3 regions of the Rhizobacter sp. P5_A1 genome follow, and region 3 is predicted to be linked to each of the others. Evidence: predicted binding sites of a transcription regulator. Region 3 holds the regulator's gene; each other region holds the start of a gene.

What was found. The regulator HrcA, encoded in region 3, represses chaperone genes, less so after heat shock. The targets are predictions, from matches to a motif close to TTAGCACTCNNNNNNNNNGAGTGCTAA.
Region 1: rpoH (RNA polymerase sigma factor RpoH) is a predicted target of HrcA. The motif match lies at 9,019-9,045, and genes of this name have one in related genera.
Region 2: AC1DTW_RS17385 (co-chaperone GroES) is a predicted target of HrcA. The motif match lies at 720-746, and genes of this name have one in related genera.

Annotation. Positions count from the first base shown of each region.
Region 1 covers NZ_JBFUKR010000021.1:8,677-18,492, forward strand. The annotation lists gene ychF (redox-regulated ATPase YchF) at 1-122, shown strand, start outside; gene AC1DTW_RS20440 (CHASE domain-containing protein) at 233-3,418, shown strand; gene soxB (thiosulfohydrolase SoxB) at 3,423-5,153, opposite strand; gene AC1DTW_RS20450 (recombination-associated protein RdgC) at 5,188-6,105, opposite strand; gene mdeB (alpha-ketoglutarate dehydrogenase) at 6,192-8,867, opposite strand; gene rpoH (RNA polymerase sigma factor RpoH) at 9,089-9,816, shown strand, end outside.
Region 2 covers NZ_JBFUKR010000015.1:110,720-120,535, reverse strand. The annotation lists gene mdcH (malonate decarboxylase subunit epsilon) at 1-590, shown strand, start outside; gene AC1DTW_RS17385 (co-chaperone GroES) at 850-1,140, shown strand; gene groL (chaperonin GroEL) at 1,192-2,844, shown strand; gene AC1DTW_RS17375 (alpha/beta fold hydrolase) at 2,957-3,865, opposite strand; gene yihA (ribosome biogenesis GTP-binding protein YihA/YsxC) at 3,930-4,610, opposite strand; gene AC1DTW_RS17365 (c-type cytochrome) at 4,709-5,338, shown strand; gene AC1DTW_RS17360 (cytochrome c biogenesis protein ResB) at 5,433-7,556, shown strand; gene ccsB (c-type cytochrome biogenesis protein CcsB) at 7,553-8,923, shown strand; gene AC1DTW_RS17350 (STAS domain-containing protein) at 8,941-9,264, opposite strand; gene AC1DTW_RS17345 (MlaC/ttg2D family ABC transporter substrate-binding protein) at 9,273-9,816, opposite strand, start outside.
Region 3 covers NZ_JBFUKR010000001.1:29,087-38,902, reverse strand. The annotation lists gene AC1DTW_RS00200 (NAD kinase) at 1-305, opposite strand, end outside; gene hrcA (heat-inducible transcriptional repressor HrcA) at 386-1,396, shown strand; tRNA gene AC1DTW_RS00190 (tRNA-Ile) at 1,447-1,524, shown strand; gene AC1DTW_RS00185 (SlyX family protein) at 1,536-1,751, shown strand; gene AC1DTW_RS00180 (Fic family protein) at 1,879-3,072, shown strand; gene AC1DTW_RS00175 (LysR family transcriptional regulator) at 3,085-3,957, opposite strand; gene AC1DTW_RS00170 (DMT family transporter) at 4,091-5,056, shown strand; gene AC1DTW_RS00165 (NADH:flavin oxidoreductase/NADH oxidase) at 5,053-6,168, shown strand; gene AC1DTW_RS00160 (LysR family transcriptional regulator) at 6,194-7,066, opposite strand; gene AC1DTW_RS00155 (glutathione S-transferase N-terminal domain-containing protein) at 7,164-7,772, shown strand; gene AC1DTW_RS00150 (glutathione S-transferase family protein) at 7,769-8,437, shown strand; gene AC1DTW_RS00145 (ABC transporter substrate-binding protein) at 8,538-9,692, shown strand; gene AC1DTW_RS00140 (HNH endonuclease) at 9,703-9,816, opposite strand, start outside.

The sequences.
Region 1 (9,816 bases), on a different contig from region 3:
TCGCCGACTTCATCGCGTTCAAGGGCGAACAAGGCGCGAAGGACGCCGGCAAGATGCGCGCCGAAGGCAAGGACTACGTCGTGAAGGACGGCGACGTCCTGAACTTCCTGTTCAACGTGTAGGCCGCGCCACGGACGGCGAATTGTTTCAACGAATTGCCGACCGAGGCGCCGCGCTGGCGCCGCGGGCCGCGCAGAATCGGGCTCTCTGACACCGGCCTTGGGCCCGACGCTTGGCCATCACCACGCCCACCGACAAGACGCTGCACTGGACGGCCGCCTTCGCGCTGACCGCGCTGGGCTACGCGCTGGCGGGCATCGCGGCGCTGCCGCTGGCGATCCCGCCCGGCTACTCGACCCCGCTGTACCCGGCCGCCGGCGTCGCGCTCGCCTGCACGCTGATCTTCGGTTGGCGCATGCTGCCGGCGATCGCGCTCGGTTCGCTGTGTGTCAACCTGGCCGTGGCGCTGCAGGCCCGGCCATTCGGCGTGGCGATGCTGCCGGTACCGCTGGCGATCGCGCTCGGTGCGACGCTGCAGGCCTTCGTCGGCGCGCTGCTGGTCAAACGCTACGTGCAGCAGCCGCTGACGCTCTCCGAGCCGCGCGACATCGGCGCCTTCCTGATCGCTGGCGCCGTCTCGTGCCTGGTCAACCCGTTCATCGCGAACCTCGCGCTGTGGCTCGCCGGCACCGTGGCGAGCGCCGATCTGCCGTTCAGCTGGGCGACCTGGTGGCTCGGCGACCTGCTCGGCGTGCTGATCGCGACGCCGATCGTGCTGACACTGCTCGGCCGGCCGCGCGACGCCTGGGCGCCGCGCCGCCTGAGCGTCGGGTTGACGCTGGTGCTGGTGACGCTGCTGCTCGGCCTGGGCATTCGCCAGATCGTGCAGTGGAACAGCGAGCGGGTGCAGACCGCCTTCGACCACGACGCCACGAATGCGGTGCAGGCACTCGGCGCCCAGCTGCGTGAACCGCTGCAGGCACTGGAGGCGCTGAACGGCGTCTTCGTCGCCTCCGAAGACGTCAACGCCGCCGAGATGCGTCTGGCCACGCGCGCCTGGCTCGCGCCCGGCCGCCTGCAGGCGATGACCTGGACCGAGCGCGTACAGCGCGCCGAGCTGCCCGCGTTCGAAGCGAAGGTGCGGGCCGAACCCGGCATGGAGCATTTCAAGGTGTTCGATCGCCGCGACGCGAACTTCGAGCCCGGTGACGACATGCTGGCGATTCGCTACATCGAGCCGCTCGTCGGCAACACCGGTGCGGTCGGCGTCAACGTGATGTCGGTCGCGCCGGCGCGCGCCGCGGTCCAGACGACGCGCGACACCGGGCGGCCCGCGGCGAGCGCCGGCTTCCGACTCACGCAGCAGGCGGCGAACGAGAACCAGCTCGGGGTCGTGATCTACCAGGCCGTCTACGTGCCGCGCGTACCGACCGAAGCGCAGCGCGCCGCCGCGATGCGCGGCACCGTCTCGGTGGTGCTGCGCATGGACGATCAGCTGAAGGCGCTTGCACCGCAGCTGCCGCCTTACCTGATGCTGTGCCTGCTCGACGTGAGCCCGGGCGCAGCACCGCGGCGCCTCGCCGGCGCGCCGGGCTGCGAGGCACCGCCCAAGACCCGGATGCAGCTCGTGCGCGCGCTGCCCTATGCGGGCCGGCAATGGGAGGTGCGCGTGACCCCGGCGCCGGGGATACTGCCGAAGGTGCACAGCGCCGACGTCTGGCTGTTCGCGCTGGTCGGCCTGCTGTCGACCTCGGTGCTCGGCGGCTTCCTGCTGACGGTGACCGGCCGCACGCGACGCATCGAGACGGCGGTGCGCGAACGCACCGCGGCGCTGCAGGCCGAGGTGCACGAGCGCGAGGCCGCGGAGAGTGCACTGCGCGAGAGCGAGCAACGCTTTCGCAACATCCTGAACAACGTGCCGATCGGCGTGATCTACACCGACCTGCGTGGCAACGTGAAGCAGGCCAACCCGCGCTTCTGCGAGCTCACCGGCTACAGCGCCGACGAGCTGCTGCGCATGAGCCTGTCCGACTACACGCACCCCGAGGACATGCTGCAGGACGTCGAGCTGATGGCGCAGCTGGTGCGCGGCGAGATCCCGATGTACCGTCGCCACAAGCGCTACATCGCGAAGCACGGCGCGACCGTGTGGGTGCAGGCCACCGTCTCGCTGCTGCGCGATGCGAACGCGCGGCCGCGCAGCATCGTCGGCGTGGTCGAGGACATCACCGAGCACCTCCGCCTCGAGGAGGCCGAGCGCGCGCGCGAGGCCGCCGAGGCTTCGAACCGCGCGAAGAGCGAGTTCCTGTCGCGCATGAGCCATGAGCTGCGCACGCCGCTGAACGCGATGCTCGGCTTCGCGCAGCTGCTCGAGCTCGACCCGCGGCACCCGCTGACCGACGCGCAGCGCCCGTGGGTGACGCAGATCCAGCAGGCCGGCTGGCACCTGCTCGAGATGATCAACGACGTGCTCGACCTCTCGCGCATCGAATCGGGCAACCTGCGGCTGCAGATCGAGACGCTGAACCTGACCGAGCTGCTCGACGCGACGATCGCAATGGTCGAAGGCGAGGCGCACAGCCGCCGGATCGCGGTCTCGCAGGCGCTGGCGCCCGGCACCGCGACCGTGCTCGGCGACTCGACGCGCGTGAAGCAGATCCTGACGAACCTGCTGAGCAACGCGGTCAAGTACAACACCGAAGGCGGGCAGATCCACATCACGAGCCGGCTCGTCGGCACCGACGCGGTCGAGATGGTCGTGACCGACACCGGCCTGGGCATGACGAGCGAGCAGCTGGCCGAGCTGTTCCAGCCCTTCAACCGCCTGGGCCGCGAACGCTCGGTGCAGCAGGGCACCGGAATCGGCCTGGTGATCAGCCAGCGCCTGGCCGAGCTGATGGGCGGCTCGCTGCGCGCGCGCAGCGTCGCCGGCCAGGGCTCGGCCTTCATCCTGACGCTGCCCTGCTCCATCGACCCCGACACCGTGCGCTCCGATCTCGATGCGCTCGCGCCGACCGCGGCCGAATACCACCGGCGGCTCGTCCACTACGTCGAGGACAACGAGACCAACGTCGAGGTGATGCGCGGCATCCTCGCGCAGCGCCCGCAGGTGGAGATGCAGATCTCGGTGACCGGCCTCGACGGCCTCGCGGCGATCCGCGCCCAGCGGCCCGACCTGATCCTGCTCGACATGCACCTGCCCGACATCAACGGCATGGAGCTGCTGCGTCATCTGAAGCAGGACCCGTACACGCGCGACATCCCGATCGTCGTGGTCTCGGCCGATGCGCTCGCACAGCAGATCGCCGCTGCGTTCGAGGCGGGCTGCTCGCACTACCTGACGAAACCGGTCAGCGTCTCCGAATTGCTGAGCATCGTCGACGACCTGCTCGAGCGGGTCGACACAAAATTCGGTTGAGCACTCAGGCCGAGGCGTCGAGCCCGGCGTTGCCCTGCACGCCGATCAGCGCGGGCCGGGACGGCATGCGCGACTGGACGACCTTCCGATCGCGCAACCAGGTCTCGACGATGTCCCAGATCGGCTCGCCGGTGACCCCCTCGGCGACCGGCGCCCAGCCGGCCACCTTGTAGAGCTTGTCGGCCGCGAGCGGCCGGCCCTTCAGGCGCAGGTTCGAGATGCGCGCGCCGGCCCGCGCATTCGGCGTGCAGCTGTACTCGAGCCCGCCGACGCGCACCATGTCGCCGCCCTGCTGGTAGTACGGATCGGGGTTGAACAGGTTGTCGGCGACGTCTTCGAGGATCGACTTGATCGTCGCGCCGCTGATCTCTGCCAGCGTGCTCGTCGGGTACGTGATCGCGAGCTGGTCCATCATCAGCTCGCGCGTGATCGGCTGGCCCGGCAGCAAGGTCGTGCCCCAGCGGAAGCCCGGCGAGAACGCGATCTCGGCGCCCTTGACCTGCATCAGCGCGTCGATGATCAGCTGATCCCAGCTGCCGTTGAAATTGCCGCGCCGGTACAGCAGCCCCTCGGTGACCGCGAGTTGCTCGTCGAGCCGGGCCTGGAACGGCGCACGAGCGCTGTCGATGTGGGCCTGCATCGCGGCATCGGCCGGCAGCAGGTTCGCGAACACCGGCAGCAGGCGGTAGCGGAAGTCGCGCATCCGGCCGCCCTGCACGTCGACATCGAGCACCGCGAGGAACTTGCCGTTCGAGCCGGCGTTGGTCACCAGCGTCTGGCCCGACGCGTTCTTCACGATCACCGGCGCCGGCACGCCGTCGTGCGTGTGACCGCCGAGGATCGCATCGAGGCCGGTGATGCGGCGCGCGAGTTTGAGGTCGACGTCCATGCCGTTGTGCGACAGCAGCACCACGAGCTGTGCGCCCTTCGCGCGCGCTTCGATGATGAGCTTCTGCAGGTTCTCTTCCTGGATGCCGAAGGTCCAGTCGGGCACGAAGTGGCGCGGGTTCGCGATCGGCGTGTACGGGAAGGCCTGGCCGATCACGGCGACCGGCACGCCGCCGAGCACGCGCATCACGTACGGCGCGAACACCGGGTCGCCGAAATCGGCGGTCTTGATGTTCTGCGCGACGAACGCGATGCGGTCCTTGAAATCGGTCGCGACGATCGACTGCACGCGCGCGGCGCCCAGCGTGTGCTCCCAGTGCGAGCTCATCACGTCGACACCGAGCAGCTTGCAGGCGTCGACCATGTCCTGGCCCTTCGTCCACAGCGCGGTCGCCGAGCCTTGCCAGGTGTCGCCGCCGTCGAGCAGCAGCGCATTCGGGCGCGACGCGCGCAGCCGCTTGACGAGCGTCGCGATGTGCGCGAAGCCGCCGACGCGGCCATAGGTGCGTGCCGCCTGCGTGAAATCGAGGCAGGTGAACGCGTGCGCCTGCGCGCTGTGCGGCGCGATGCCGAAGGCCCTCAGCAGATGCTCGCCGACCAGGTGCGGCGCCTGGCCCGCCGCGGCGCCGACGCCGAGGTTCACGCTCGGCTCGCGAAAGTACGACGGCAGCAGCTGCGCGTGGCAGTCGGTGAAGTGCAGCAGGCTGACGTTGCCGAAGCTCGGCACGTCGTACAGACGCTGCGCGGTTGTGGGTTCAGCCGCGAGCACGCCGCGGCCATCGAGCGCCAGGCCGGCCGCCGACGCGTACGCCAGCAGCTGCAGGAACTCGCGGCGGGCCAGGCTCATGGTCGGTGCCGACGAACCCTGCGCCGCGGACGCCTCAGGCCGCGAGCGCCGGCACGCCCGGCTGGTGCTCGCCGCCGAGCGCGTCGATCAGGTCGGGGATCAGCTTGCCGAGCTCGCCGGTCGCGATCGCAGCATCGGCGTCGAAGGCTTCGTCCTTGGCCGGCTTGCCCGCGCCCTCGAACACACCTTCGAGGAACGCGATCTTCTTGACCTGCATCGCCTCGGTCAGCAGCAATGAAACGCGGCCCTGCCAGGTCAGCGCGAGCTGCGTCGGCAGCTTGCCGGCGGCAATGTGCTGGCGCACCTCGTCGATGTCGAGCGCATGGCGCGCGTAGCGCACCGCCGACTTGCTCTCGTCGGCCGATTTCAGCTCGCATTCGCGGTCGATGCTGAAACCGGCCGGCGCCTCGCCGGTCGTCAGCCATTCCGACATCGCCGCGGCCGGCGACTGCGCGGTGTGCAGCGGCGTCAGTGCCAGACCGGCCAGCGCCTTGACCAGCTGCGTGACGACCTCGTCGGCCTTCGCCGGGCTGCTCGCATCGATCATCAGCAGGCGGTCTTTCGGGTTCAGCCAGACCTTGATCGCGGCCTGCTTCGTGAAGGCCTGCGGCAGCAGCTCGAGGACGACCTCGTCCTTCAGTTCCTTCGTCTGCTTCTTGCCGGGCTTGCGGCCGGTGGCCTGCTCGATCTGCGCGGCGCGCGCATCGACGCGGCGCTTGATCACCGCCGACGGCAGCACGCGCTGCTCGATCACGAGCTTCATCAGCCATTGACCGGCAATCGATTCGACCAGCGGGCCGTGCGCCTGGCCGCGCGGCGGCGCCCAGCCGGCGGCGAGCGGCTGCGTCGGCCCGCACTCCACGAAGATCATCTTGTCGAGGCCGGCTTCGAGCTCGGCGCTGTTGGCGGCCCAGCCCGGGCCGATGCGGTACACGATCAGGTTCTTGAGCAAAGAGGCCTCTTGTCTGGATGCGCCCGGCGCCATTCGGCCGGGCAAACGGAGGCGCGATTGTCCACCACCACGCCACGCGGGCGGCGTCAGTGCCGAGCGCTCGTCAGGGCCTTCGCGGCGCGCACGATCGCGGCCGCATCGACGCCGAAGAACGCGCGCAGTTGCGCTCGCGTGTCGCTGCGGCCGAAGCCGTCGGTGCCGAGCGTCAGGTAGCGGCGGCCCGCGGGCAGGAACGCGCGCACGCTTTCAGGCAGCGCGCACACGTAGTCGGTCGTCGCGATGATCGGGCCGGCGCTGCGCGCGAGTTGCTGCGCGATGAACGGCAGCGCGGCGGCCTCGCCGACCAGCGTCGCATCGTCGCGCAGCGCGGCTGCCTGCCAGGCGCGGCCGTCGCGCGCGAGCTCGCTCCAGCTCGTGACGCTGAAGACCTCGACCGCGAAGCCTTCGCCGGCGAGCTGCCGCGCGGCGCGCGCGACCTCGATCAGGATCGCGCCGGAGCCGAGCAGCGTCAGCGCCGGCCCGCTCGGCGGCGCGCCGCTTTCGCCCTTCCATCCGTCGTAGCGATAGCAGCCGCGCAGCACGTCGGCGTGGTGCTCGGCCGGCAGGCTCGGCTGCGCGTAGTTCTCGTTCATCAGCGTGACGTAGTAGAAGACGTCCTGCTGCTCGACCAGCATCGCGCGGATGCCGGCATCGACGATCACCGCCATCTCGCCGGCGAACGCCGGGTCGTAGGCCTTGCAGTTCGGGATCGTCGCGGCGACCAGGTGGCTCGTGCCGTCCTGGTGCTGCAACCCTTCGCCGCCGAGCGTCGTGCGACCCGAGGTTGCCCCCAGCAGGAAGCCGCGGGCGCGCTGGTCGGCGGCGGCCCAGATCTGGTCGCCGACGCGCTGGAAGCCGAACATCGAGTAGTAGATGTAGAACGGCAGCATCGCCAGGCCGTGCACGCTGTAGCTCGTCGCCGCGGCCGTCCAGCTCGCGATCGCGCCGGCCTCGCTGATGCCTTCCTCGAGGATCTGGCCGTCGGTCGCCTCGCGGTAGCTGAGCACCGAGCCGATGTCTTCCGGCGCGTAGCGCTGGCCGACGCTCGAATAGATGCCGACCTGCTTGAACAGGTTCGCCATCCCGAAGGTGCGCGCCTCGTCGGCGACGATCGGCACGACGCGCGGGCCGAGCGTCGCGTCTTTCAGCAGGTTGGCGAGCAGGCGCACGAAGGCCATCGTCGTGCTCATCTCCTTGCCCGCGGCGTTGACGGCGAAGTCGGCGTAGGCGCCGAGCGCCGGCACCGCGACCGGCGCGCAGGCCGTCTCGCGGCATGGCAGCGAGCCGCCGAGCGCGGCGCGGCGCGCCTTGAGGTAGCGCATCTCGGCGCTGTCGTCGGCGGGGCGGTAGAACGCGAGCGAGGTCGCCTGTTCGTCCGTCAGCGGCAGGTTGAAGCGGTTGCGAAATTCGATCAGGTCGACGCTCTCGAACTTTTTCTGCGAATGCGTCGTCATGCGTCCCTGGCCGGCGCTGCCCATGCCGTAGCCCTTCTTCGTGTGGGCCAGGATCACGCTCGGCCGGCCGCGGTGCGCGGCGGCCGCGGCGTAGGAGGCGTGGATCTTCACGAGATCATGGCCGCCGCGCTTGAGCCGGTCGATCTGCTCGTCGGTCATGCCTTGCGCGAGGCGCTGCAAGGCTTCGTTCTGGCCGAAGAAGTTGTCGCGGTTGTAGCGGCCGTCCTTCGCGGCGAAGGTCTGCATCTGGCCGTCGACGGTGTTCGCGAAAGCGCGCGCGAGCGCGCCACCGGTGTCGCGCGCGAACAGGCCATCCCAGTCGCTGCCCCAGACCAGCTTGATGACGTTCCAGCCGGCGCCGGCGAAGAGCTTCTCGAGCTCGTCGATGATGCGGCCGTTGCCGCGCACCGGGCCGTCCAGGCGCTGCAGGTTGCAGTTGACGACCCAGACGAGGTTGTCGAGCTTCTCGCGTGCGGCCAGCGTCAGCGCGCTCATCGATTCGGGCTCGTCCATCTCGCCGTCGCCGAACACGCCCCAGACTTTCCGTTCGGCGCAGTCGAGCAGGCGGCGGTGCGTCAGGTAGCGCATAAAACGCGCGTGGTAGATCGAGCTGATCGGGCCGATGCCCATGGAGCCGGTCGGGAACTGCCAGAAGTCGGGCATCAGGTACGGATGCGGGTAGCTGCTCAGGCCACGCGCCCCGCGGCCGCCGTGCGCGGCCGAAGCGCTGAGCTCCTGGCGGTAGTGCGCCAGGTCGTCCTCGCCGAGCCGGCCTTCGAGAAACGCTCGCGCATAGACGCCGGGCGCGCTGTGCGGCTGGAAGAAGACCAGGTCGCCGCCATGCGCCGCGCTGCGCGCGTGGAAGAAGTGGTTGAAGCCGGCCTCGAACAGATCGGCGGCGCTCGCGTAGCTGGCGATGTGGCCGCCGAGCTCGCCGTACGAATGGTTCGCGCGCACCACCATCGCGAGCGCGTTCCAGCGCATCAGCGACGCCAGCCGCTCCTCGAGCGCGAGGTCGCCCGGAAACGCTGGCTGCGCGTCGACCGCGACCGTGTTGACATAGGGCGTCGAGAGCTCGGGCGCCCAGCCGATGCGCTGCTGGCGCGCGAGCTGCGCCAGCTCGTCGAGGATCTGGCGCGCGCGCTGCGGTCCGTGCGCGGCGAGCAGCGCACTGAACGCATCGCGCCATTCGGCGCTTTCGGCCGGATCGGGGTCGGCGGCCGGGTCGGTCTGCCGGTGCGCATCGGGCGCTTCGGGGAGGGCGTTCATGCAGGCACTTTAGCCGCACGCCGGCTCCGTCGGGCACGTCGCCCACGCGCCGTATCGAGCCCACATTTGTCAGCGCTCGCTCACTAGCAAGGCTTTACGAATCTTGATGTTTTGCGCGGAGTCAGGCAATCCCGGCGATAGGAGATCGCAATCAGCACTCCCGGACATCGAGTGCTAATATGCGCGGAACTTGAAAGGAGTTCGGAGTGTCTGATTTCTCCATGAACACAACCCCTGCTGCTGCTCTGACCCTGCGCGACCCCTGGGCGCTGGTGCCGTCCCTGGGCAATCTCGACGCCTACATCACCGCCGCGAACCGCGTGCCGCTTTTGACGCACGAGGAAGAGGTCGCGTACGCGACCCGCCTGCGTGCCACCGGCGACCTCGAAGCCGCCGGAAAGCTCGTGCTGTCGCACCTGCGCCTGGTCGTCTCGATCTCGCGCAAGTACCTCGGCTACGGACTGCCGCACGGCGACCTGATCCAGGAAGGCAATGTCGGCCTGATGAAGGCCGTGAAACGTTTCGACCCCGACCAGGGCGTGCGCCTGGTCAGCTACGCGATGCACTGGATCAAGGCCGAGATTCACGAGTACATCCTGAAGAACTGGCGCATGGTCAAGGTCGCGACGACCAAGGCGCAGCGCAAGCTGTTCTTCAACCTGCGCTCGATGAAGCAAAGCCTGAAGGGCGACGCGCTCGACATCGACACGCACCGCAGCACGCTGACGCAACGCGAGGTCGACACGCTCGCGCGCACCTTGAACGTCAAGCGCGAAGAGGTGCTCGAAATGGAGACGCGCCTGTCCGGCGGCGATGTCGCGCTCGAACCGCAGACCGACGACAGCGAAGAGAGCTTTGCGCCGATCGCCTACCTGGCCGACGAGGCGAGCGAGCCGACGCGCGTGCTGGAGGCACGCAACCGCGACTGGCTCGCCGGCGACGGCATCGC
Region 2 (9,816 bases), on a different contig from region 3:
TGGCCGGAACGCGTGCCGACCTCATGTCGGCGAGCGTATCGGGTACCGACACCGGGCTGCTCGCCGTGCACGGGCCGCGCGCACGCGAGCTCGGCGAGGCCGATCCGGATCTCGCAGTGGCGATCCGCATCGCCGACGAACGTGTGATCGTGGGCGGACCCTCACCCGCGCTCGACCGGGCGGCCACTCGATGGACGCAGGCAGGCTTGCGCTGCACTCGGCTGACCGTCCGCATCGCCTCGCACACGCCGTGGATGAGCGGCGCCGCCGCGGCCTTCGCACAGCGCCTGTCGGCGATGCCCCTGCGCACGCCACGAGCGGCGATCGCCTGCAATTTCAGCGGCGCGGCGACGCGCAATGCTGCCGCGCTGTCGCAGGCTCTCGCCCGACAGATCGCGAGCCCGGTGCGCTGGGGCGAGTGCATGGACTCGATCGCCGAGCGACGCACGCGCTGCGTGTTGGAGGTTGGTCCGGGCGCGACGCTCGCGGCCATGTGGCGCGAGCGTCACCCAGCAATCCCGGTGCGCTCGGTAGACGAGTTTCGTGACGTCGACGGCATCGTGCGCTGGGTCGAACGGACGCTGCGTTGAGGTGGTGTCCGTCAACGACGGCGCTTCGGCATCGGCAAATCGTCGAAATCGAACGCGCACTCGTCTCGCCAATCGTCCCGCCAGGCCAAGCTCTTGAAAGATCGGGTCCTCACCCTATAATCACGCCTGCTAGCACTCGAGAACGCTGAGTGCTAACGACGGAACCTGGCTTCCCGCCGATTCTTCGTCATACGTGATTGAGCGCACACTTCGCCTCGATCTCAGGCAATCCAACGTTATCAGTCCACTAGGAGATGTTATGAAACTTCGTCCGTTGCACGACCGCGTGATCGTCAAGCGCCTGGAACAGGAAACCAAGACCGCCTCCGGCATCGTGATCCCCGACAACGCCGCCGAGAAGCCGGATCAGGGCGAAGTCCTGGCCGTCGGCCCGGGCAAGCGCAGCGACAAGGGCGACTTCATCGTCCTGAACATCAAGGTCGGCGACCGGGTGCTGTTCGGCAAGTACAGCGGCCAGACCGTCAAGGTCGACGGCGAAGAACTGCTGGTGATGAAGGAAGACGACCTGTTCGCGGTCGTCGAGAAGTAAGCCTTCTCCTTCCTGATCAGCCCCAATTTCTAAGCATTCGGAGAAACAAACATGGCAGCAAAAGACGTCATCTTCGGCGGCGAGGCACGTGCCCGCATGGTCGAAGGCGTGAACATCCTGGCGAACGCCGTCAAGGTGACCCTCGGCCCGAAGGGTCGCAATGTGGTGCTCGAACGTTCGTTCGGCGGCCCGACCGTGACCAAGGACGGCGTGTCCGTGGCCAAGGAAATCGAGCTCAAGGACAAGCTCCAGAACATGGGCGCGCAGATGGTCAAGGAAGTCGCTTCCAAGACCTCCGACATCGCCGGTGACGGCACCACCACCGCCACCGTGCTCGCGCAAGCCATCGTTCGCGAAGGCATGAAGTACGTGGCCGCGGGCATGAACCCGATGGACCTGAAGCGCGGCATCGACAAGGCCGTCACCGCGCTGGTCGAGCAGCTGAAGAAGCAGTCGAAGGCGACGACGACCTCGAAGGAAATCGCGCAAGTCGGCACGATCTCGGCGAACAGCGACGAAGAAGTCGGCAAGATCATCGCCGATGCGATGGACAAGGTCGGCAAGGAAGGCGTCATCACCGTCGAAGACGGCAAGAGCCTGAACAGCGAGCTCGAAGTCGTCGAAGGCATGCAGTTCGACCGCGGCTACCTGTCGCCGTACTTCATCAACAACCCGGAAAAGCAGACCGCGACGCTGGACAACCCGTTCGTGCTGCTGTTCGACAAGAAGATCAGCAACATCCGTGACCTGCTGCCGACGCTCGAGCAAGTCGCGAAGTCCGGTCGTCCGCTGCTGATCATTGCCGAAGAAGTCGAAGGCGAAGCGCTCGCGACCCTGGTCGTCAACACGATCCGCGGCATCCTGAAGGTCGTCGCCGTCAAGGCACCGGGCTTCGGTGATCGTCGCAAGGCGATGCTCGAAGACATCGCGATCCTGACCGGCGGCAAGGTCATCGCCGAAGAAGTCGGCCTGACGCTCGAGAAGGTCCAGCTGGCCGATCTGGGCCAGGCCAAGCGCGTCGAAGTGGGCAAGGAAAACACCACGATCATCGACGGCGCCGGCGCCGCGGCCGACATCGAAGCGCGCGTCAAGCAAGTGCGCGTGCAGATCGAAGAAGCCACGAGCGACTACGACCGCGAGAAGCTGCAAGAGCGCGTGGCCAAGCTGGCCGGCGGTGTTGCGGTGATCAAGGTCGGTGCCGCGACCGAAGTCGAGATGAAGGAAAAGAAGGCCCGCGTCGAAGATGCGCTGCACGCCACGCGTGCTGCCGTCGAAGAAGGCATCGTGGCCGGTGGTGGCGTCGCGCTGCTGCGCGCCAAGCAGGCCGCAGGCACGATCGCCGGCGACAACGCCGACCAGGACGCCGGCATCAAGCTGGTGCTGAAGGCCATCGAATCGCCGCTGCGCGAGATCGTCTTCAACGCCGGCGGCGAAGCCAGCGTGGTGGTCGCTGCGGTGTTGGCCGGCAAGGGCAACTACGGCTTCAATGCCGCAAACGACACCTACGGCGACATGATCGAGATGGGCATTCTCGACCCGACCAAGGTGACCCGCACTGCACTGCAGAACGCGGCGTCGGTCGCTTCGCTGATGCTGACGACCGAGGCGATGATCGCCGAGGCTCCGAAGGAAGAGTCGGGCGCCGGCGGCGGCATGCCGGGCGGCATGGGCGGCATGGGTGGCATGGGCGGTATGGACATGTAATGTTATTTGGGCAGCTTTGCTGCCCAAATAACTCGGGGCGTTCGAGCATCGGTCGGGGACGACCGATGCTCAACTTCCCGGCAGTCAAAGAGGGCGCTTCGGCGCCCTCTTTCTATTGCGTCTGCGAGAGATGGCGCTCGATCTCGGCAGCGACGAACTTCGGCCGCTCGTGGATGATCCAGTGCGTCGCCCCGGGCACGCGCACGAGGCGCAGATCGGGGATGAAGGCGTCGAGGCCGTCGATCAGCGGCAGCGGCAGCGCGATGTCGTCTTCGGCCCAGATCACCAGCGTCGGCCGCTTCACGGTGACGAACTCGGGCGCGAACTCGATCTTCATCACCGCGGCATCGGCTGCCATCGGCGGGCGCAGCGGCGACGCGCGGTAATAGTTGCAGCCGCCGGTCAGCCCGGCATCCCAGATCGCGCGGTATTGCTGCCGCACCGGCTCGGTCAACCAGCCCCCGCCCTCGCGCTTCGGATCGGCCGCACCCATGTTCTCGAACATCGGCCACATGCGCGCGTAGTCGTTCTCGGCGAGCAGCGCTTCGGCATCATGCCGGCACAGGAAGTTCATGTAGGCGCTCGCGGCCTGCTGCTGCGGGCTGTGCTGCAACTCGCGCAGAAAGGTCGCCGGGTGCGGCGAATTGACGATCACGAGCCGCTTCAGCAACTCGGGGCGCAGCGCGGCCAGTGTCCACGCCACCGCGCCGCCCCAATCGTGCGCGACCAATGCCTCGATGGGTGCGCCACCGCAGTGCGCGATCAGCGCTTCGAGATCGGCGGTCAGGTGCTTGACGCGGTACTGCTCCGGCGCGGCCGGCGCGGATGACGGCCCGAAACCGCGCAGATTGGGAGCGACGCAGCGATAGCGGTCGCCGAAGTGCTCGAGGATCTCGTCCCAGACGAATGCCGCCTCGGGGAAGCCGTGCAGGAACACCAGCAGCGGCGCGCCGATCTTGCCGCTCGCGCGGCAGCTCAAGGTGATGCCATGCGGCAGCACGGCGTCGAAGGTTTCAATCATGGCTTGCCTCCTCGGGCTCGCAGTATCGGCCGCGCCCCGGCGCCACCGCGTCACCCGCGGGACATCAGCCGGGTTGGAGCCAGCCGTGCAACACGCGGGCCGCGTCGCCGACACCCTTCTTCTTCAACGCCGAGAACAGCGCGACCTGCACATCGGCCTCGTCGGTCACGATCTCGCCGAGCACGGTCTGCGCGCTGGCGAGCGCAGCGGTTGCTTCGGCGCGATTGAGCTTGTCGGACTTGGTCAGCAGCACCAGCAGCTTGACCGAGCCATTGCCCACCCGCTTTGCCATGAAGCTCATCAGTTGCCGATCGAGGTCGGTGAAGCCCAGGCGCGAGTCGACCATCAGCACGACACCGACGAGGCTGCGACGCACGTCGAGGTAGTCGGCCATCACCTTCTGCCAGCGCAGCTTCGCGCCGCGCGCGACCGCCGCGTAGCCATAGCCCGGCAGGTCGGCGAACAGTGCGTTCGGCACCATCTTCGGGCCGAGGTCGAACAGGTTGATGTGCTGCGTGCGGCCGGGCGTCTTCGACGCGAACGCGAGGCGCTTCTGCTGCGTCAGCGTGTTGATCGCGGTCGACTTGCCGGCGTTCGAGCGGCCGACGAAGGCGATCTCGGGCAGCTCGGTCTGCGGCAGCTGGTCGAGCTGGCTGGCGGTCGTGCGAAAGCGCGCGGTATGGCACCAGCCGAGCGCACGCTTCTCGATGTCGGCCGCTGTTTCGGCACCTGCCTCGTGACTCACGACCGGGGCCGGATTGGAATTGTTTTGCTCGCCCATGGAGTCGCCCAAAGCCCTCATTGTAAAATCACCGGGTTTTGCACAAGAAATACGCTGCACTCATGAAGTCTGTTGCCACCGTCGTTGCCTCCTTGCTGCTCGCCGCGTCTGCCTCGATGGCTTTCGCCGAAGAGGCCAAACCCGCCGCCAAGAAGGCCGACCTGGCCAAGGGCCAGACCACCTCGACCAACGTCTGCGCGGCCTGCCACACCAACGACGGTTCGCGCGGCAGCCCGGCGAACCCGATCATCCAGGGCCAGCACCCGGAATACCTCGTGAAGCAGCTGGGCGAGTTCAAGTCCGGCCAGCGCGCGAGCCCGATCATGCAAGGCATGGCCGCCACGCTGAGCGAAGACGACATGCGCAATGTCGCCGCGTTCTACGCCGGCAAGCAGCCCAAAGCCGGCTTCGCGAAGAACAAGGCCACCGTCGAGCTCGGCGAGAAGATCTACCGCGGCGGCATCGCCGAACGCAGCATCCCGGCCTGCGCCGGCTGCCACAGCCCGAACGGCGCCGGCCTGCCCTCTCAGTACCCGCGCCTGGCCGGCCAGCATGCCGACTACACCGAAGCGCAGCTGATCGCCTTTCGCTCCGGCGCGCGCAAGAACAGCGCGCCGATGACCGGCGTCGCCGCGAAGCTGAACGACCGCGAGATCAAGGCCGTCGCCGACTACATCGCCGGCCTGCACTGAAGCGTTCTTCCCCCTTTCCTGAAAGGGCCGGTCTCGCACCGGCCCTTTGTCTTGGCGCATGCCGTGTTTGTGCCCTGCCCCGGATAATCCGCCCATGACCGCCACGACCACCGGCATCGAAGTGCGCGCCCGATCGCGCTGGGTGCGCGACTGCGTCGAGCTGGTGTCGTCGATGCGCTTCTCGATCTCGCTGCTGACGGTGATCTGCATCGCCTCGGTGATCGGCACGGTCGTCAAGCAGCACGAGCCTTACGGCAACTACGTGAACCAGTTCGGGCCGTTCTGGGCCGAGCTGTTCGCAAAGGTCGGGCTGTACACGGTCTACAGCGTCTGGTGGTTCCTGCTGATCCTCGCGTTCCTGGTGGTGTCGACGAGCCTGTGCATCGCGCGCAACGTGCCGAAGATCATCCACGACCTGCGCACCTACAAGGAAAAGGTGCTCGCCGAGGCGCTGAAGAATTTTCACCACCACGGCACGTCGGAAGTCGCCGAATCCCGCGACCAGGCGTTCGAGCGCATCGGCGCGCTGCTCGTGCACGGCGGCTGGAAGGCGAAGGTGCAGGTGCGCGAAACCGGCACGATGATCGCCGCGCGCCGGGGCACCGCGAACAAGCTCGGCTACATCGCGGCGCATTCGGCGATCGTGCTGGTGTGCATCGGTGGCCTGCTCGACGGCGACCTGATCGTGCGTGCGCAGATGGCGCTGCAGGGCAAGAGCTCCTATACCGGCGGCGGCCTGATGAAGGACGTGCCGGCGAACTACCGTCTCGGCCCGGGTACGCCGACGTTCCGCGCGAATCTGCTGGTGCCCGAGGGTTCGCGCTCCGGCACCGCGGTGATCAGCATGCAGGACGGCGTCGTGCTGCAAGACCTGCCGTTCGACGTCGAGCTGAAGAAGTTCATCGTCGACTACTACGACACCGGGATGCCGAAGCTGTTCGCGAGCGAGATCGTGATCCATGACCGCGACACCGGGCAGTCGATCCCGGCGCTCGTCAAGGTCAACGAGCCGGCGTTCCATCGCGGCGTCGCGATCTACCAGAGCAGCTTCGACGACGGCGGCTCGTCGCTGAAGCTGCGCGGCCTGCCAATGACGGCGTCGGGCAAGCCCTTCGAGATCGAAGGCGTGGTCGGCGGCAGCACCCAGATCTCCGACGGCGACACGAAGATGACGCTCGAGTTCACCGGGCTGCGCGTCATCAACGTCGAGAACCTCGGCGGCAACGCCGCGGGCGGCGGCGCGACCGATGTGCGCAAGGTCGACCTGGTCGCCTCGCTGAACGACCACCTCGGCTCCGGCGCGAGGACGAGCAACAAGAAGGAGCTGCGCAACGTCGGCCCGTCGGTCAGCTACAAGCTGCGCGATGCGTCGGGCCAGGCGCGCGAGTTCAACAACTACATGTTGCCGGTCGAGCTCGACGGTCAGCGCGTGTTTCTCGCCGGCGCGCGCGACAAGCCCGAGCAGGCGATGCGCTACCTGCGCATTCCCGCCGACGACAAGGACAGTGTCGACGGCTGGGCGCGGCTGCGCGCCGGCCTGCTCGACCCCGCGCTGCGCGCGCAAGCCGCGGCGCGCTATGTCGCACTCGCCACGCCGGCCGGCCGGCCCGAGATGGCCGTGCAGCTGACGACCACCGCCGAGCGCGCGCTTGCGCTGTTCGCCGGCGCGGAGTCGGCCCGCAAGGGCGTGGTCGATCCTGCCAAGCCGAATGCCGGGCTGCAGGCGATCTCCGACTTCATCGAAGGCAGCGTGCCCGAGGCCGACCGCGGCCGCATCTCGGAGGTGCTGCTGCGCATCCTGAACGGCAGCCTGTTCGAGATGCTGAACCTGACCCGGGCGCAGGCCGGTCTGCCGCCCGTGGCACCGGACGACAAGACGCAGGCCTTCATGACGATGTCGGTGCTGTCGCTGTCCGACAGCTTCTTCTATCCGGCGCCGGTGCTGTTCGAACTGGCCGATTTCAAGCAGGTGCAGGCCAGCGTGTTCCAGGTCGCGCGCGCGCCGGGCAAGACGCTCGTCTACCTCGGCGCGGTGCTGCTGATCATCGGCGTGTTCGCGATGCTCTACATTCGCGAGCGGCGCCTGTGGGTATGGCTCGCGCCGTCGGCCACCGGAACGAAAATCACCGCGGCGATGTCCACCACGCGTCGCACGCTGGATGTCGACGCCGAGTTCGAACAGCTGAAGCACCAGATTCTGAAGGACGCCGCCTCATGAACACCACGACGCTGAAGACCATGACTCTGGGGCGCCCGTCCGGCGCAGTCGGCTTCTTCTCGGGGCGCTCGCTGTTCGACTGGGCCTTCGCCGCGCTCGTGCTCGGCGCTGGCGCCTATGCATTCGCGCGCTACCTGGGCGCGATGGACTACTACGAGAAGCTGATCCTGGTCGCCGCGCTGCCGGTCGCCATCCTGCTCGGCTGGTTCTGGGGCCCGCTGCGCGTGCTGATGCTCAGCGTCGCGCTCGCGACGCTGTGGGCCATCGGCCTGTACAACCGGCAGCTCGACGGCTTCGGCGCCGACCTCGCGCAGGGCGACAAGGTCTTCATGCTGAAGTACTTCCTGTCGAGTCAGAGCGCAATCATGTGGATGAGTGTGCTGTTCTTCATGAGCACCGCGTTCTACTGGATCGGCTTCGCGGCGAAGACCGAAAACAACGCCGCGGTGCGCATCGGTTCGGGCCTGACCTGGGCCGCCGTGTTCATGGCCCTCACCGGCACGATGGTGCGCTGGTTCGAGAGTCACCAGATCGGGCCCGACATCGGCCACATCCCGGTCAGCAACCTGTACGAAGTGTTCGTGCTGTTCTGCTGGCTCACGTCGCTGTTCTACCTGTATTACGAGCAGCACTACAAGATCAAGTCGCTGGGCGCGTTCGTGATGCTGGTGGTCAGCGCCGCGGTCGGCTTCCTGATCTGGTACACCGTCGCGCGCGAGGCGAGCGAGATCCAGCCGCTGGTGCCTGCGCTGCAGAGCTGGTGGATGAAGCTGCACGTGCCGGCGAACTTCATCGGCTACGGCAGCTTCTCGCTCTCGGCGATGGTGGCGCTCGCCTACGTGCTGAAGAACTCGACACCGCGCGCGCTGTGGATCGGCCTGCTCGGCGTGCCGGGCGCCGTGATCGCGCTGCCGTTGCTCGGCTTCGCGCTGTTCGGCGGCCTCTCGCCGGACGGCATGGCGTCGGCCGCCAAGTCGGGCCGGATGGTCGTGGGTCTGATGGCGTTCTTCGCGTTCGCGATCCTCGCGCGCAAGTGGATCAACGCGCGCACGCCGAGCGCCGAGATCGCCGACGACCTGATGTACAAGTCGATCGCGGTCGGGTTCGCGTTCTTCACGATCGCGACCATTCTCGGTGCGTTCTGGGCTGCCGAAGCCTGGGGCGGCTACTGGAGCTGGGACCCGAAGGAAACCTGGGCGCTGATCGTCTGGCTGAACTACGCGGCCTGGCTGCACATGCGGCTGATGAAGGGTCTGCGCGGCAACGTCTCAGCCTGGTGGGCGCTGACCGGGCTCGTCGTCACCAGCTTCGCGTTCCTCGGCGTGAACATGTTCCTTTCAGGCTTGCACTCCTACGGTACGCTGTGATCACCTGATCCTGCCGATCATGGCGGCGATGCTTGCGCCGCGGTCCCGCCTGATTCGGTGACGAGAATCTCATCAGGCATCAACAGCACGTCGACGCCGTACAAGCGCGCCAGGGCGATCAGCTTTGGCGGCGCATGGCGCAGCGCGAACGGCTTGCCCCAGGCATCCGCCGCGCGCTGGCATTCGAGCAGCACGGCCAGCGCGGCCGAGTCGAACTGCTGAAGGTTCGAGGCGTCGATCACCACGGTGGGGTGCTGCTGCTCGTCCTTCAGCGCCTGCATCAGCAGGCGCCGCGTGTCGTTGGCCTCTTTGGCGGTAACGCTGGCGGGCAGCAGCAGCATGGGCGCGATCAGCTCTTCGAGGCGCCGGCCGACTTGTTGCGCGCAGCGAGCTTCGAGATCAGACCGTCGATGCCGCCCGAGCCGATCTCCTGCGAGAAGCTGTTGCGGTAGTTCTCGACGAGCCAGACGCCGAGCACGTTCACGTCGTAGATCTTCCAGCCGTTCGGCGTCTGTTCGAGCCGGTAGTCGAGCTGGATCGGGTCGCCGCGACCCTTGATCTCGGTCTTCACGACGACCTCGGGATCGGTCGGCGCGCCGCGCATCGGCTTGAGTTCGACGGTCTGGTCCTGGACCTGCGCGAGCGCGCCGGAATACGTGCGCACGAGCAGAATCTTGAATTCATCCTGCAGGCGCTTTTGCTGCTCGGGTGTGGCCTGGCGCCAGTAGCGGCCGACAGCCGACGACGTCATGCGCTGGAAGTTCACGTACGGCATCACCTTGGTGTCGACCAGCGCAATGATCTTCTGCACATCACCCTGCTTGACCGACTTGTCGGCCCGCAGCGCATCGAGCACTTCGGTCGAGACTTCCTTGATCAACGCATCGGGCGCC
Region 3 (9,816 bases):
GTGATGAAGCCCAGGCGCCCCTGGTTGATGCCGACCAGCGGCGTGCCGAAGCGGGCCAGCTGGCGCGCGATGCCGAGCATCGTGCCGTCGCCGCCGACGACGATCGCGAGGTCGCAGTCGCGGCCGAGTTCGGCCACGGTCAGCGCGCCGAAACCGTCGATGCCGGTGTTCAGCGCGGTCTGCTGTTCGAGCGAGACTTCGAGGCCCTGGCGCGTCAGGAATTGGGCGATTTCCTCGAGCACATCGCGGATCCCCTGGGCCTGGTATTTGCCCACGAGCGCGGCGTGACGAAAGCGGTTGGCCATGCGCGGGATTACACCACAGCGACCCCTTTCGGCCGGCCGCCGAACACCCCTGCCCACGCCGTGCAACCTACAATCGAAACATGCTGGACGAGCGCGCGAAAACCCTGCTGAAAGCCCTGGTCGAACGCTACATCGCGGACGGTCAGCCGATCGGCTCGCGCACGCTTTCCCGCGCCAGCGGTCTCGAGCTTTCGCCGGCGACGATCCGCAACGTGATGGCCGATCTCGAAGACCTCGGTCTGATCGCGAGCCCGCACACCAGCGCTGGCCGCATCCCGACCGCGCGCGGCTACCGGCTCTTCGTCGACACGATGCTGACCGCGCAGCCCTTCGTCGGCATGGGTGCCGCGCCGCCGCAGTTGCCGCCCGACCAGCCGCAGCGCGTGATCGCGAATGCCGCGCAGCTGCTGTCGAACCTGTCGAGCTTCGTCGGCGTGATCACCGCGCCGCGCAAGGCGAGCGTGTTCCACCACATCGAGTTCATGCGCTTGAGCGAGCGGCGCGTGCTGGTGATCATGGTCGCGCCCGACGGCGATGTGCAGAACCGGGTGATCTTCACCGCGCAGGACTACACCCAGTCGCAGCTGATCGAGGCCAGCAACTACCTGACCACGAACTACCGCGGGCTGACGATCGAAGACGTGCGCGAGCGCCTGAAGACCGAGGTCGATGCGCTGCGCGGCGAGATCGCGACGCTGATGCAGGCCGCGGTCCAGGCCGGCAGCGAGGCGCACGCCGACAGCCAGGAGCAGGTCGTGATCTCCGGCGAGCGCAACCTGCTGACGGTGCAGGATTTCTCCAGCGACATGGGCAGTCTGCGCAAGCTCTTCGACGTGTTCGAGCAGAAGACCCAGCTGATGCGCCTGCTCGAAGTCAGCAGCCGTGCCGAGGGCGTGCGCATCTACATCGGCGGCGAGAGCATGGTCGTGCCGTTCGAGGAACTCTCGGTCGTCTCGGCGCCGTACGAGGTCAACGGCCAGATCGTCGGCACGCTCGGCGTGATCGGGCCGACGCGCATGGCCTACGACCGGATGATCCAGATCGTCGACATCACGTCGCGGCTGGTCAGCAACGCGCTGAGCACCAAGTAGCGGCGAGCCACGAGCCACGGGCCGCCCGCTGCCTACAATCCCCCAGCTTCGGGCCGCTAGCTCATGATGGTTAGAGCAGCAGACTCATAATCTGTTGGTGCCGTGTTCGACTCACGGGCGGCCTACCAAAATCCAGCCGATGACCGACGACCCGATCGAACGACGCCTGACCGATCTGGAGGTCAAGGCCAGCTTCGCCGAAGACCTGGTGGACCATCTGAACCGCCTGGTCGCACGCCAGCAGGACCAGATCGACTGGCTGCTGCGCGAGGTCGCCGTCTTGCGCCAGCAGGCGCCGACCGCTGAGACCAACGCAACGCGCGACCCGCGCGACGAATTGCCGCCGCACTATTGACACGTGCGCCGCGGCTGCGCCAGGAAGACGGGCGAAAACATCTTCGCAAAAATCTTGGCAAAAGAGGAATAAATATCTTTTAAATCAATGAACTATGCATGCCTGAATGTTGGCAAAATGGTTCTGCATGTGCGACTCGCCTCACCAGTTCGAGCCGCTGCTTCCATCCACCCGGCAGCAGGGGCCGTTGCTCGCCAAGGCGCATGACCTCGCGCGGGCGGCCACCCAGCTGGCCGGCCAATCCATCGCGCCGGAGCTGCGTGTGCTGCTGCGCGGCATGAACTCGTACTACACGAACCGCATCGAGGGCCAGCACACGCGCCCGCACGAGATCGAACAGGCACTGCGCAAGGACTTCTCCCACGACAAGAATCTCGCAGCCCGCCAACGCCTCGCCGTGGCCCACATCGAGGCGGAGACGGCGATCGAGCAGCGCTATGTCGGCGATGCCGGCGCCGAGCGTCTCTACAGCGTCGGCGCCGTGTGCGATCTGCACCGCGAGCTGTTCGCGCGTCTGCCGGCGCATGATCTCGCCACACCTGAAGGCGAACCGATCGTGGCGGGCGAACTGCGTCCGCGTGATGTGCGGGTCGGCGAGCATGTTGCGCCGTCCCACGCGAGCCTCGATGCGCTGCTCGAACGCTGGGCCGCGTTCTATCGCGGCGTGCGTCGCGGCGAGGCGTCGCTGGTCGCGTTGGCGGCGGCGCACCAGCGGCTCGGCTGGGTCCATCCGTTCATCGACGGCAATGGCCGCGTGATGCGGCTGCACACCCACGCCATGCTGAATGCACTCGGCTACACGAACGGGCTGTGGTCACCGCTGCGCGGCTTCGCGCGCTCCACCGAGCGCTACTACGCGCTGCTGGCCGACGCGGATGCGCCGCGCCGCAGCGATCTCGATGGTCGCGGCAACCTGAGCGAGCAGGCGCTGGTCGCATGGATCGACTACGTGCTCGATGTCTGTCTCGATCAGGTCCGCTTCATGACGGGCCTGCTCGATCTCGCGGCCATGGAGCGCCGCATCGCGGCCTGCCTCGCGTTCGAGGAGCAGACCCTGCGATCGGGTGTGCGCCGCGAGGCGCTGCGTCCATTGCATTACTTGTTCCTGACCGGCGGCGAGCTCGAGCGGGGCGAGTTCAAGGCGATGACCGGCCTGGGCGATCGCACGGCCGTTTCGGCATTGACGGCGCTGGTCAAGCGCGGCTTGCTGAAGTCCGACACGCCGCAGGGCAAGCTGCGCTTCGGGTTGCCGCTGCATGCGCTGCGCTTCTACTTTCCGGCGCTGTGGCCGGAGGCCGAGGCCGACGCCGAAGGCCATTGAGGCCTCGTCGGCTCAGCCCCACACCTCCCACACCGTCGCCCTGACCGCATCGACCGTCGCCGCGCGCCGGCCATCGGCTGCGGCGACCCAGCACAGCCAGGTGTGCGAGCGCCAGCCGTTCCAGATTTTCAACTCGCCGTTGCGCTCGGCCTGCGCCGCCTGGTCAAGGCGCAGCAGCCCGGCGCCCATGCCGCTGGCGACCATGCTGCGCACACCGCTTTCGCTGTCGGCGGTCTGGCCCGGACGGTACTCCCGGCCGGCCGACACGAACAGCGCTTCGACATGCGCGCGCAGGATGCACGAAGGCGGCGTGCCGACCCAGGGCAGCGCGGTCAGCTCGGCCAGCGTGATGTCGCTGTGCGGCGTCGCGGCGGGCAGCGTCACGACCAGGTCTACCGCGCCGAGCCGGCGCAGCTCCAGGCCTTCGACCGCCTCGCTGTCGCTGAGCACATAGGCACAGTCCAATTCGCCGTTCTGCACCGCTGCCAGCGTCTGGTACGACAGTCCCTGGCGCAGCTGCAGCGTGACGTGCGGGTGCCGCTCGGCGAGCTTGACCAGCACCTCTCCGAGCCGCAGCGCGACCGGATCGACGACGGTGCCGAAGCGCACGACGCCTTGCGCGACGCCGCGCAACTGCTCGGCGGCCGAGCGCAGCCGCGTCGCCGACGCCAAGGTGCGCTCGGCTTCCTCGAGCAGGCGCTGGCCGGCCTCGGTCAGCGCCATGCCGCGCGGCGTGCGCTCGAAGAGCTTGACGCCGAGTTCGTCCTCCAGCGCCTTCAGCTGCGCGCTGACCGCGGGCGCGCTGGTGAACACTCGCTCGGCGGCGCGGGTCAGGCTGCCCTCCTGCGCGATCGCGACGAAGGTCTTCAGTTGATAGAGCTCCATGGCGCCGATTCTGGGCGCTGCGCGTGCGCCTGTCCGTTCGCAAATCCTGAGACCCGGCTCCAAAGATGCGAATGGCGCTGCCGCAGCCGGGCGCCGATGCTTCGCCGCATTCATTGTCTGCGGAGCTTGTTGCATGTTCACGAAGCCACGCGCGCTCGGCGCTGCCGCGCTGCTGCTCGCCACCTCCGGCTGGGGTGCGATGTTCCTGGTCAGCAAGGGCGCGCTGCACGAGGTCGATCCGGTCTGGTTCACGCTGATCCGCTACAGCCTTTCGGCCCTGGTGTTCGTCGCGCTGCTGGCACCGCGTGGCGCGGTGCCGTGGCGCAAGCTGCGCGTGCATGCGGCGCCGCTGGCGCTGCGCGGCGTCGCCGGCTTCGGCGTCTTCAGCGTGATGCTGCTGATCGGGCTGGCGCACTCGCTGCCGTCGCACGGCGCGGTCATCATCGCGACGACGCCAATGACCACGCAGCTGCTGCGCTGGACGCTCGATGGCGTGCGGCCGACGCGCGCGACGCTGCTGACCAGTGCGCTGGCGCTCGCCGGCGTGGTCGTCGTCTCGGGCGTGCTCTCGAACGACCACACGGGCGCACCGACCGGCTTCGGCGATGCGATCGCATTCGTCGGCACGCTCGGCTGGATCGCGTACACGCGCGGCACCGCGCGTTTCGCCGCGCTCGACGTGCTCGAATACACCGCGCTGACGGTGCTCGCGTCGTGGCCGCTGCTGCTGCTCGGCGCGGTGCTCGCGACGATCCTCGGTCTGGCCCACGCGCCGAGCGCGGCCGGCCTCGCGCTGTCATGGCATGCGCTGCTGTATGTCGGCCTGGTGTCCTCGGCGATCGCGGTGCTGGCCTTCAACTACGGCGTGCGCGCGCTCGGCGCCGCCACGGCGACTGCCTTCCTGAATTTCGTGCCGATCTCGGCGCTGCTGCTCAGCGTTGCGCTCGGCAAGCTGCCCTCGGCCAATGAACTCGTCGGCATCGCGATGGTGGTCGGCGCGCTGCTGATCCACACGGCGAAGAGCGCTTCGGGGTATGGTGCTGTCCGCACCGTCGCCCCCATCCACCCGAACCCGAACGCCTGCCGCGTCAGCCCATGAGTCATCTCTTCACACCCTTGCAGATCGGCCCGCTGCGGATCGACAACCGCATCGTGATCGCGCCGATGTGTCAGTACTCGGCGAACGAAGGCACGCCGATGGACTGGCACATGATCCACCTCGGCCACCTCGCGCTCTCGGGCGCCGGCATGCTGATCGTCGAAGCGACCGCGGTGCTGCCCGAGGGGCGCATCACGGCCGGCGATCTGGGCCTGTACTCGGACGCGAACGAGGCCGGCATCGCGCGCGTGCTGGCCGCGATGCGCGCGCATGCGCCGATCAAGGTCGCGCTGCAGCTCGCGCACGCCGGCCGCAAGGCCTCGAGCCGCGCGCCCTGGGAGGGCGGGGCGCAGATCCGCCTCGGCGAGCCCGGCGCCTGGCAGGCCGTGGCGCCGTCGGCGCTGCCGCACGCGTCGACCGAGGATGCACCGCTGGCGCTCGACGCCGCCGGCCTGGCACGCGTGCGCCAGGGCTTCGTCGACGCGACCCGCCGCGCCGCGCGGCTCGGGCTGGACGGCATCGAGATCCACGGCGCGCACGGCTACCTGCTGCACCAGTTCCTGTCGCCGATCGCGAACCAGCGCGGCGACGAATACGGCGGCAGCCTCGAGAACCGGATGCGCTTCCCGCTCGAGATCTTCGACCTCGTGCGCGAGGCCTTCCCGGCCGACCGGCCGGTCTGGATGCGCATCTCCGCGACCGACTGGGTGCCCGGCGGCTGGGACATCGACGGCACCGTCGCGCTCTCGCAGGCGCTCAAACGCCGCGGCTGCGCGGCGATCCACGTGACGACCGGCGGGGTCTCGCCGCAGCAGGCGATCAAGCTCGGCCCGGGCTACCAGGTGCCGTACGCACAGCGCGTGAAGGCCGAGGTCGGCCTGCCGACGATCGCGGTCGGGCTGATCACCGAGCCCGAGCAGGCCGAGGCGATCATCGCCAACGGCGAAGCCGACGCGGTGTCGCTGGCGCGCGCGATGCTCTACGACCCGCGCTGGCCCTGGCACGCGGCGGCCAGGCTCGGCGCGAAAGTCGACGCGCCGCCGCAGTACTGGCGCTCGCAGCCGCGCGAGTTCAAGGACCTGTTCGAGAACGCGCGCTTCGGCGCGCGCTGAGCGAGCGGCGCTGCGCTGCGGCACGTCACTCGAGCGCGATCGCACCCGCGAGGTGCGAGGCCACGGTCGAGATGCGCCGCAGATGGCGTGACTCGGGGTGCGTCAGCAGCCAGAGCTGAGTCTCGCACTCGTCGAGCGGCGCGCTGATCGCAACCAGGTCGCTGCGGCCGCGCGCGAGGAACAGCGGCACGATGCCAATCCCGAGCCCGGCGACGATCCCGTCGAGCACCGACAGGATGCTGTTCGTCAGCATCCGCGGCACCACCTGCGGCAGGTGCCGGCGCCGCCAGCGTACGGACGGGTGCTCGGGCAGCGCGTCGTCGACCGCAATCCATGCTGCGCTCGCGAGATCCAACGCAGGCGCCTTGCGCCGGCCGCCCGGTCTGGCCGCATGCACCGCGACGCGAATCGGCCCGAGCTGTCGCCCGACCAGATGCGGCGGTGGGCGCTTCGTCGCGCGGATCGCGATGTCGGCCTCCCGCTGACTCAGGTTCGCGAGTTCGTTGCCGGCGTTGATCTCGAGCTGCAGCCGCGCGTGCAGCGTGGTCAACTCGCGCAGGGCCGGCAGCAGCAGGCCGTGCACGACCGTGTCGGTCGTGCTGATCCGCACCGTGCCGCTGACCGTGCCACGCTCCAGCTGCGCGGCCCCGCGGGCGGCCTCGAGCTCGGCCTCGATGCGCTCGGCGTGCTGCGCCAGTCGCAGGCCGAGCTCGGTCGCGCGGTAGCCGCTGCGCGAGCGCTCGAAGAGCCGCTGACCCAGCGCCTTCTCGGCGCGCTGGACAGTGCGAAAGACGGTCGAGCCGTCCACGCCGAGCAGCTGGCCCGCGCCCGCAAGGTTGCCGGCGCGCAGCAGCGCAAGCACCACGCCGAGCTCGGCGGGCCCAAGGCGAGATTGCATCAGTGCATTCATTGCTTGCTCGAGTGCCTATTTCAATGGCGATGATGCAATCATAAAGTCGCTTCACCCGCAACCCGTTGAACCCGAGGAACCCGTGATGAAGCTCTACTTCTCCCCCGCCGCCTGCTCGCTCGCCGTCCACATCGCGCTGCGCGAGGCCGGCCTGCCATTCGAGCTCGTGAAGGTCGATCTCGCGACGCACACGCTCGCCGACGGCAGCGACTACCGGCGCGTCTCGCCGCGCGGCTACGTGCCCTTGCTCGAGTTCGACGACGGCACGCGCCACACCGAAGCGGCCGCGCTGCTGCAGTACGTCGCCGACCGCGAAGCGTCGCTGGCGCTGATCGGCGCTCCCGGCAGCCCACGCCGCCAGCGCGTGACCGAGTGGCTGACCTTCATCAGCAGCGAGCTGCACAAGGGCTTCAGCCCGTGGCTCTGGCACCGGGAAACGGCCGACTCGACGCGCGCCGCGGTGAAGGCCAGGCTCGCGCTTCGCTTCGCCGAGCTCGACCGCCACTTCGAGGCGCACGAGCACCTGAGCGACGGCTTCAGCGTCGCCGATGCTTATGCGTTCACGATCCTGAACTGGGCCGGCCTGCTCGGCATGTCGCTGGCGGCGTATCCGCAGCTGCAGGCCTACCTCGCCCGCATCGCCGCGCGCCCACAGGTGCAGGCCGCAATGCGCGCCGAGGGACTGCTCAAGTGACTGCGCCGCGGCTGACGCTGGTCTCGCATGCGCTGTGTCCGTACGTGCAGCGTGCCGCGATCGTGCTCGCGGAGAAGGGCGCGTCGTTCGAGCGCCGCGAGGTCGATCTTGCGAACAAGCCGGACTGGTTCGGTGCCATCTCGCCGCTCGGCAAGACGCCGGTGCTGCTGGTCGATGGCACGCCGGTCTTCGAGTCCGCCGTGATCTGCGAGTACCTCGACGAGACGATCGCGCCGCGCCTGCACCCGGCCGATCCGCTGCGGCGCGCGCAGCATCGCGCGTGGATCGAATTCGCGTCGGCGCTGCTCGGCGACATCGCCGGCTTCTACAAGGCGCCCGACGCTGCGGCGCTGGCCGCATGCCGCGATCGACTCGCCGCGCGCTTCGCGCGCATCGAAGCCGCGCTGTCGGGCGACCCGTTCTTCGGCGGTGCGGCGTTCGGTCTCGTCGACGCTGCGTTCGCGCCGGTGTTCCGGTACTTCGACGTGATCGATCCGCTGCGCGACTTCGGCATCTTCGACGGCGCGCCGCGGGTTCGCGGGTGGCGGGGCGTTCTTGCGCAACGCCCGTCGGTCATCGGCGCCGCCGCCGCGGACTATCCGCAGCGGCTGCGCACGTTTCTCGCGGAGCGGCGATCGGCGCTGTCGCATGCGCTCTTCTGTTGAACGGGGTTCGGCCCGCTATGCTTCGCGGCTGGCGCGCCGGCACGATCCCTGCGTCGGGCGGCGAGACACGCGCATCCAACCATCCTCGGAGATTCTCTCGATGAAATCGTCGTTCTCGACCGCCCGACTCGCCGCCCTCGCGCTCGCCGCACTGACGACGCTGGCCGCGCAAGCCCAGCTCAAGATCGGCGTGATCGCCTCGGCGACCGGCCCGACCGCGGCGGTCGGGATCCCGCAGAAGAACAGCGCGGCGCTGCTGCCGAAGAAGATCGGCAATCTCGATGTCGAGTACACGGTGCTCGACGACGCCTCCGATTCGACCCAGACCGTCGCGCTGCTGAAGAAGCTGCTGATCGACAAGGTCGACGCGATCATCGGGCCCTCGGGCTCGCCGAACTCGATGGCGGCGCTGCAGTTCATCTCCGAGGCGAAGACGCCGATGCTCGCGCCGGTCGGCACGACCGCGGTCGTGTTGCCGATGGACGAGCAGAAGCGCTGGGTCTTCAAGACGACGCAGAACGACAGCCTGATCTGCGAGGCGCTGGTCGCGCACATGGTCAAGAAGGGTGTCAGGACGGTCGGCTTCATCGGCTTCGGCGATGCCTATGGCGAATCCTGGTACCGCGTGTTCGTGCCGATGATCGAGAAGGCCGGCATCAAGCTGATCGCGAACGAGCGCTTCCAGCGCAGCGACCAGAGCGTGATCGGCCAGGCGACGAAGATCGCGGCCGCGAACCCCGACGCCGTGCTGATCGGCGCCGCCGGCGGCCCGACCGTGCTGCCGCACACGACGCTGGTCGAGCGCGGCTACAAGGGGCAGATCTACCAGACCCACGGCGCCGCGACACCGGACTTCGTGCGTCTGGGCGGCAAGGCGGTCGACGGCGCGGTGATGGCGGCGAGCCTGATGCTCGTGCTCGGCGAGGTGCCCGACAGCAATCCGTCGAAGAAGGTCGCGCTCGACTACATCGGCGCGTACGAGAAGCTCTACGGCACGAAGCCGGCGACCTTCGGCGCGAATGTGTTCGATGCCGGCCTGCTGCTGCAGCGCGCGGTGCCCGAGGCGCTTCGGCGCGGCCAGCCCGGCACCGAGGCGTTCCGCGCCGCGTTGCGCGACGCGCTGGAGTCCACGCGCGAGCTGGTCGGCACGCAGGGCGTCTACAACATGTCGGCCGCGGATCACTCGGGCTTCGACAAGCGCGGCCGCGAGCTGATGCAGTTGACGAACGGCGCGTGGCGCCTCATTCCCGAGTAAGCCGGAACGCCTAACCGTGCAGCCGGCTGTGCCGCGGCACGCTGGCGAGCAGGAACTCCATCTGGTCGGCCAGGATGCGGCGGCCGCGCAGGATCATGTCCTCGTGCAGGTTCGGCACGTAGGG